Linked DNA regions of Lujinxingia vulgaris. The protein of the gene in region 2 interacts with the protein of the main gene of each other region in a pairwise test. Links are inferred from orthologs where the notes say so. Each region holds a gene or a part of one and is shown on either strand. Other genes may lie near its edges.

Evidence for each region.
Region 1: the proteins of FRC98_RS10450 (region 2) and topA interact in binary tests that used the Escherichia coli proteins (3 or more experiments, as listed by UniProt). The link is inferred for Lujinxingia vulgaris from one-to-one orthologs.

Annotation. Positions count from the first base shown.
Region 1 is NZ_VOSM01000006.1:281,264-285,205, reverse strand. Bases 566-3,665 are described here. They hold topA (type I DNA topoisomerase), read right to left. Parts: upstream 3,338-3,665; coding sequence 794-3,337; downstream 566-793. Other genes in these bases: FRC98_RS13880 (tetratricopeptide repeat protein), read right to left, coding at 3,620-3,665; FRC98_RS13890 (lactate racemase domain-containing protein), read left to right, coding at 566-649. In the rest of the region: more of FRC98_RS13890, read left to right, coding at 1-565; more of FRC98_RS13880, read right to left, coding at 3,666-3,942. UniProt on the Escherichia coli protein: Releases the supercoiling and torsional tension of DNA, which is introduced during the DNA replication and transcription, by transiently cleaving and rejoining one strand of the DNA duplex.
Region 2 is NZ_VOSM01000004.1:285,071-288,868, reverse strand. The notes cover bases 493-3,448. They hold FRC98_RS10450 (IMPACT family protein), read left to right. Parts: upstream 493-1,617; coding sequence 1,618-2,280; downstream 2,281-3,448. Other genes in these bases: FRC98_RS10440 (hypothetical protein), read right to left, coding at 3,335-3,448; FRC98_RS10445 (spermidine synthase), read right to left, coding at 2,556-3,224; FRC98_RS10455 (transposase), read right to left, coding at 493-1,327. Also shown: more of FRC98_RS10455, read right to left, coding at 356-492; more of FRC98_RS10440, read right to left, coding at 3,449-3,798.

The DNA of each region.
Region 1 (3,942 bases), on a different replicon or contig from region 2:
CATCGACGATAACCCTTTTCAGCAGGCCCTCTGGCGGGTGGCGAATGTGCCCGCCCCCGTCGACGCGTTGCAGATCGTCCCCGGCCATCCCGAGCCCCGCGCGATCCTCTTCGGCCCGGTTCGCCCCACCTTTGAGGCCGCCTGCAAGATCGCCGGCGAAGCATTCTTCTACACCAGTGAACCCCTGCCCTGGCTGCACCTGAAGTTGCCGCCGAGCAAGTCCGACAACTTCTACCAGGCCTCGCGCGCGGCGACCTACGCCGCGCTTGTCGAAAAGGGCGCGCTCACCCCCGGAGGGTGGATTGTGCTGGAAGCCGACTGCCCCGAGGGGCTCGGCTGCGGCGATGGCGAGCGCGCCTTTGCCCGCGCCCTGGCCCGTGGCCGCGACGCCCTGCTCGCTGAACTTCGCGGCGAACAACGCTCCCCGGAGCCGGGCGCCGGCGGCCAGCAGCGCGCCTACGTGCTGGCGATGGCGCTGGAGCGAAATCCCATCGCTCTCATCTCGCCACAACCTCTCCCCGAGCTCGACGCGGTCGGCATTCGCCAGTTCCGAAGCCTCAAAGAGGCTCACCGCGCGCTCAACCTGCCCCTGGTCACCGGGGTCTCCCTGCCCGACATCTTCACCGGGCTCCCCATCCTCAAGCACTGAGCACGCCCGCGCTGTGGTGCACACCTTAAACGCAAAAAAAGAGCGTCCCCGCCCGAATCTCCGGCGGGGACGCTCTTCTGACTTCAACGCCCGACCTCACACGTCCCGACGTCATCGTCGGGGCGCGCAAGGCCGCACGTTGGCTTAGCTCGCGTTCTTCTGCTCGATGAGCTCCAGCGCTTTCTCCAACGTCATGTCGTCGGGGTTGGTGCCCTTGGGAAGCGAGGCGTTGACCTTGCCCAGCTTCACATAAGGCCCGTAGCGCCCGTCGAGCACGTTGATGGGCTTACCGCTGTCCGGGTCGGTGCCCAGCTCTTTGAGCACCTTGCGGCTGTTGGAGCGGCGGCCCTTGGGCTGCGCCAGCAGCTCCAGCGCCTGCTCCAGCGTCACCGTAAAGACCATCTCCTGCTCGGGCAGGTTGCGGTACTCCTTGACGTGTTTGACGAAGGGCCCGTAGCGCCCGATGCCCGCCTCCACCGGCTTGCCATCTTCGGGGTGCTTGCCCAGCTCGCGCGGAAGATCGAGGAGCTGCGCGGCCTGTTCCAGCGTCACATCTTCAGGCTTCATGCCCTTGGGCACCGAGGCCGTCGGCGGCTTCTTGTTATCTTCGGTGCGCTCACCCAGCTGGAAATACGGACCAAAGCGGCCATTCATCAAAAAGATCGGCTCGCCCTTCTCCGGGTGAATCCCCAGCGACTCGGGGCCCTGCTCGCGCTTCTCCAGCAGCTCCAGGATCTTCTCATAATCCAGGTCGGCCGGCGGGATGTCGTCGGGCACATCGACGGTCTTGGTCTCACCCTCGACCTCGATCTGCACGTAAGGCCCGTAGCGCCCCACCTTCAGCTTGGCCGGGAAGTCCTCCAGGGTGACCTCACGGGCAAGGTCGGGCTCGATCTTCTCTTCGCCCTCATTGACCTTGTCGGCAAACGCCCCTTCGCGGCGGTAGAACTGGTGGAGGTACTCGACTTTGGAGCCCTTGCCGGCGGCGATCTCATCGAGATCATCTTCCATCCGGGCTGTAAACTGCGTATCGACCAGCTCGCCGAAGTGTTTTTCGAGAAACTCGGTGACCGCAAAGGCCATGTACGTCGGCACCAGCGTGCGACCCACCTTGCGGCCGTACTTCTCACCGGCGGTGATCTTGCTCATGATCGTGGCGTAGGTACTCGGACGGCCCACGCCTTCTTCTTCGAGCACCTTGACCAGCGAGGCTTCGGTGTAACGCGCCGGCGGCTTGGTCTCGTGACCGATGGCCTCAAGCTCATTGCAGTCGACCTGTCCGCCCTCTTTGAGTGCGGGCAGGAGCACTTCGCGATCTTCGAGGGCCGCCTCCGGATCATCGGCCCCTTCGACGTACGCGCGCATAAAGCCCGCGAAGTCGATGCGGTTGCCGTTGGCGCGGAACATGTAGGTGTGCTCGTCGTCGCTGACCTTCAGGTCCACGCGCACGCTGGTCTTTTTGGCGTCGGCCATCTGGCTGGCCACGGTGCGCTTCCAGATCAGATCGTAGAGCTTGCGATCTCGCCCTTTAAGCCCCGACTTCTTCGGGTGCACAAAGGCATCACCGGTGGGGCGAATCGCCTCGTGGGCCTCCTGAGCGCCCTTGGACTTCGAGGCGTAGACCCGCGGCTTATCGGCCACGTACTCCGCACCGTAAAGCTCTCCGGCGGCCTTACGCGCAGCGTTGAGCGCCTGCTGCGAGAGGTTCACCGAGTCGGTACGCATGTAGGTGATAAAACCATTCTCGTAGAGCGACTGCGCAACCCGCATCGTATCGGAGGCCGACATCCCCAGCTTACGGCTGGCCTCCTGCTGCAGGGTCGAGGTGATGAAGGGCGGCTTGGGCCGGGTGGTGTAGGGGCGCTCGGTGATCTCGTTGACCGTCCAGGGGCGGCTGGACAGCTGGTCGACCATCTTTTTGGCCTGCTTCTCGTCGAGGAGCAGAACGTTTTTGCCCTCGGCGATCTTGCCGGTGTTCTCGTCAAAATCTTTGCCGGTGGCCACCCGGGTGCCGTCAACCGCATGGAGCACCGCATCGAAGGCGTTGCCCTTCTCGGCGAGCTGCGCTTTGAGGTCCCAGTAGGAGCCGGTGCGGAAGCGGCGACGCTCGCGCTCGCGCTCCACCAGAAGTCGCACCGCGACCGACTGCACGCGCCCGGCCGAGAGCCCGTACTTGATCTTCTTGCCGACCAAAAGCGAGAGCGGGTAGCCCACCAGGCGGTCGAGGATGCGGCGAGTCTCCTGCGCGGCTACCAGGTGATCATCGACCTCGCGGGTGTTCTCCAGGGCGCGCTCGATCGCCGACTTCGTGATCTCGTGAAAGACCATGCGGTGGGTCGGGCATTTGGGCTTGAGCTCCTCCAAAAGGTGCCAGCTGATCGCCTCTCCCTCACGGTCTTCATCTGTCGCGAGGTAGAGGGCGTCGGCCTTCTTGAGCTCGGCCTTGAGCTCTTTGATGGCCTTCTTGGAGCGGGGATCTTTGACGACATAGACCGCTTCAAAGCCCTCCTCGATGTTCACACCCAGGCTGGCCCAGGACTCCTTTTTATACTTCGCGGGCATCTGGCCGGCGTTGTCCGGGAGGTCGCGGATATGGCCCAGCGAGGCCTTCACCACAAACTCCTTGGGCAGGTACTTTTGAATGGTCTTCGCCTTGGAGGGCGACTCGACGATCACGAGTTTTGACATAGAAGGATTCCGCGCTTCGCTGTTCATTCATTAACAGGGCCCAACGGCTTCGAGGCTCAGATCTACGCGCTCATCACGAGGTGGCAAGCCGCTTTCGCTGCGCGCCCCTTTTGAGGGACCTTTGCACCTACACCCGTTGCCCGTGGGGGGCTTTCATAGAGAAGAGCCCGGGGGTTTGTCCAGCGTCACCGCCGACCGAGTTTGCAAAAGAGCCCCACGCTGCGGCGCAGCGCGGGGCTCCAGAACTCAGGGAAGCCACCCCCGGAGGGCCTCGAGGTCGTCTTACTCCTCGTCGATCTTCTCCGGCGAATCGACCTCATCGCTGCCGGCATCATCGCCAGCCTCAGGCGCGCCGGGGCCTTTGCCAGACTTCATCATCGTGTAGAAGTCGCGCATCTGCTTTTCGAGATCCTCGGCCGAGAGGTTGGAGAGATCCATCTTCTTGAGCTGCTCCTCGTCGATGTCGCCGAGCATGCTCTTGGGAAGATTCTTCATCAGCGTGGGGGCCTGCTTGATGGCCATCTCGAAGATCGGTTTAAACGCCCCGCGGATGTTGCCGGACTCATCAAAGAGCTGATCGAGCATGCCCATGGGGTTGCCCCCGG
Region 2 (3,798 bases):
ACCGGGGGTCAGGGAGGGGCGACCGGGGGTCAGGGAGGGGCGACCGGGGGGCAGGGAGGTGTGACCGTGGGTCAGGGAGGGGCGACCGGGGCGGTGAGCACGTGAGACAGCCCGATGGGAGCCGAGTTTAGAGAAGAAGTAGCAGCAAGGGAGAGATTTTGTAGCCGGAGGGCGGTGCAATAGGCGCACGAGGGCCTTTTCCTCTCCGGCCTGAAACCTGCGCGTTCAGGGGGAGGGGGCAAGGGAACCAGGTGTAAGGCTCGATTCCCGCTTATGGGCGGTCGCTGTAGACGTCGACCACCGGATATGTCGAATGAGACAGCGCGAGGCCGAGCCCCGAACCTGTCGCTGACGATCAGGAGTTCAGGAGGCAGGTTCGGGCGTACCTCTTGATGCGCGCGATCCGAGCGACCTGGGTCAGGGGATTGTCTGGAGGAGCAGGCGCGCACGTGACGCCGCTGTTGCGACGAAGAGCGATCGTCCCGCAGGGGAAGACGCAGTCTCGCTCGCCATCTTTCCAACGGTTTCGTTGAAAGATGTAGGCTTCCAGAAAATCGCGACGGGCGGCCTCGGCGCGGCTCATCAACTCCCCATCCAGGGTGGCAAATCTCGGGATGAAGCTCCGTGCCGGGGTTGGCGTGTTTGGTGACGAGTAGGGATCGATCTCCAGACGATCTTTTGTGGCGAATTCAAGGGTGGTGTTCTGGGCTTCGCGTTCTGCGAGGATCTCCAGACGAGCTTCTTCAATGAGGGCTTCGAAGTGGTTAATCGTTTTAGCGAGAGGCCACTCTTCGTAGCCGGGGGGCGGCTCAGGCTTCAACTCGATGAACTCGGGGGCGTCGTCGCCGATAAATCTGGCAGGACGCGGAATCCGCATGGTGGTCCCCCAGTCTTTCGGCTGGATCATGAATCCGGGCCATTCCTCCAGGTGGTCGACGAGTCCTGCCCGCACCGGGTTAAGGAGGGTGTAGATCAGCTTGCGATCGCTGGCGTCCTGGTCGAGCAGCACGCAGTCGCAGTAAGTTCCGGCCTCCCAGAAGTGTCCCTTGCGCTGAAGAGCTTTGTTTCGAGCCCGGGCAATGCTCGCGAAGCTGTCGCGAGCCATATTGCTGCGTTCACCCGTGTTGTCCGTGATGACCAGATGGATGTGGTTGGACATGACCGTCACCCCGTGAATGGTCTGGCCGTGACGGTTTGCCGCTCGCGCAAGTGCGTAGCTCGTGAGCTCGGCAACCTCGGCGTCTGGAAGCAGGAAAAAGCGTCGCTCCGAGGTGCGTCGAGTGATAAACACCAGCTGGTCGGGGAGGTGTTGGCGAGGCGCGGTCATGGCAGATCTCCGAGAGAGGTTGGGCGAAAACAGCTCGTGTGTCTGTTATCGGCGTCTCCGGGAGGATCTTGCGTAAATGTCTCAATTTTTTTGGTGGTATGGAGTGTTTTTAGAATGTTTTGAATGAGGGCTTCGCTGGCAAAGTGATGTTTCAAGTGTGAAACGTGAGCAGGTGCTACGTTCGAGTCGTGCGGGAGTCAGGCGGATAACCGGGAGTCAGGCGGATGACCGGGAGTCAGGGGGGAGCGATCGAGGGGGTTACCGAGCAGAAGCGGATAGGGAGGTGGATTATGGCAGGTGGTGAGGTCGAGAATGATGCGCAGCCTTACTGGACGCTTGAGCGCGCCGGGGAGTCGGAGCTGATCGTTGAGCGCAGCAGATTTATCGGGTTTGCGGGTCCGGTTAGCGCGGAAGATGAGGCACTTGTGCGTGTCGATGCGCTGCGCCGTCAGTTTCACGACGCGCGCCACGTCTGTTATGCGATGAGGATCGGGCGGGGTATCGAGCAGATTGAGCGCGGTGCAGATGATGGAGAGCCGAGTCGAAGTGCCGGGTTTCCGATGCTTCAGGTTCTGCAGGGGCGCGAGTTATGCGATACGTTAGTCGTCGTGGTGCGCTATTTTGGAGGGATAAAGCTCGGGGTCGGCGGGCTCGCCCGTGCGTACCGAGAAGCCGCCAGGATGGCGCTGGACGCTGCGGTGGCGGTGGAGCGCTTTCCGGAGGTGGAGGCCGACCTGGTGATTCCCTACTCGGTGCAGGCGCAGGTTGAGCATCTGTTCGACGGCCAACAGGGAGTGCGCGTCATTGCGATGCAATACGGTGCGGAGGTGCGAATGAGACTGGCTATCCGTTGCGTCGAGCTGGAGATGGTAGAAGACCGCCTCGCGGCCCTGTTGCAGCGAGGCTCCGATGATGTGTTCGATATGCCAGCAGCAGGCAACGAGCCCGACTGAGTTGGCGAAGGAGGGGGATGGTACGAGGTTTGTCGGTATGCGCTAAAAATGCCTCGTTTACGGGGGGCCGGAAGCGATCATCCGCCTGACTCTCGGTTACCCGCCCGGCTCCCGGTTACCCGACTGACTCCCGGTCCTCCACCTGACCCCCGGTCCTCCACCTGACCCCCGGTCCTCCGCCTGACTCCCGGTCTTTGGCCTGACTCCGGGACGCGTCGTTGACGGGGAAGGTGCGGGTTTGCGACGCGATCTTTGGAAGGCAGCGACGAGGAGTGTCAGGGGCGGGTCGCGATCCAGACGAGATGACGACGGCCGCGGTCGCCAGCGGCGTAGGAGGTGTGGCGTTTGACCTGAAAACGCGCCTTTTTTAGACGTCGGGAGAAGGCTTGATCGTCGGAGACTGACCACACGCCGAGGATGCCACCGGACGTCAGCGCGTGGAGGGCTCGCTCGAGGCCGACAGCGCCGTAGAGACCATCATTTTCTCGGGCTGTCAGGGCTTCAGGGCCGTTGTCGACATCGAGCAGGATCGCATCGAAGCGCTCCTGTGTGCGGGCGATATGCGTCGTCACGTCACCTTCCAGCAGCGTGACACGTGAATCGTCGAGGGGGCTGTTGGCAAGCGGTGCGAGGACGCCTCGGTTCCAGGCGACGACCTCGGGGACGAGCTCGCTGATAAAGACCCGGGCGTCGGGGCGGAGAGCATCAAGGGCGGCCCTCAGCGTAAACCCCATACCGAGCCCACCGATGAGAACGCGGACGTTGGGGCGATGGGCGATGGGAGCAACACCGCGGCTACCCAGGGCATCCTCGGAGCCGTGGGCGCGTGACGTCATCAATTCCACACCGTGAGCACGAAGCACGTACTCCTGATCACGCTGCTGAAGGAGCAGCTCTCCGCCATCAGGAAGCGTCGTGCGTTCCAGGGTGAACCAGGGTTTCATACGAATCTCACAGAGTCAGGCATGGGGCGTTGAACGATGCCGGGGAGGGGAGTGAGGCCGGGGCGTACGGCCGCGCTTGCGTACTCTTAGCGTCCGGGGGAAGGGACGCGCTAGTTCAAAAGCAGATAGAGCCCAACGATCGGGGCTGTCATCAGCAGAGAGTTCAGGGTGGCGAGTGCGACCAGCGGTGTCAGAGCGATGGTCCTGGTTTTGCTGCGCAGACGAAGAAGGCGAGCGTGTGCAGCGCCGAGGGTTTCGAGTGCAGCGCCGCCGGGTTCCGGCGACGTGGCGGCAGATGTGCGATTGGGGGAATCCGTTTCGGGCTCGGTGGGGCGAAGCGTGCGGGAGATCAGGCGCGCGATGGTTTTGTCGAGAGCCCAGGTGAGAGGTCGGGCGAAGATGCCCGCGGCCTGCTGTGAGGCACGACGTACCACCGGATAGAACAGCCCCTGGTAGAGCGTGTGAGAGAGTGTCTGGAGCGCACTGGCTGAGAGCTTTCCCCGACGCAGGGAATCAACTTCGGCCATCGCCGACTCCAGACCTTCGATGACCATTACGACCAGTTGCCAGATGT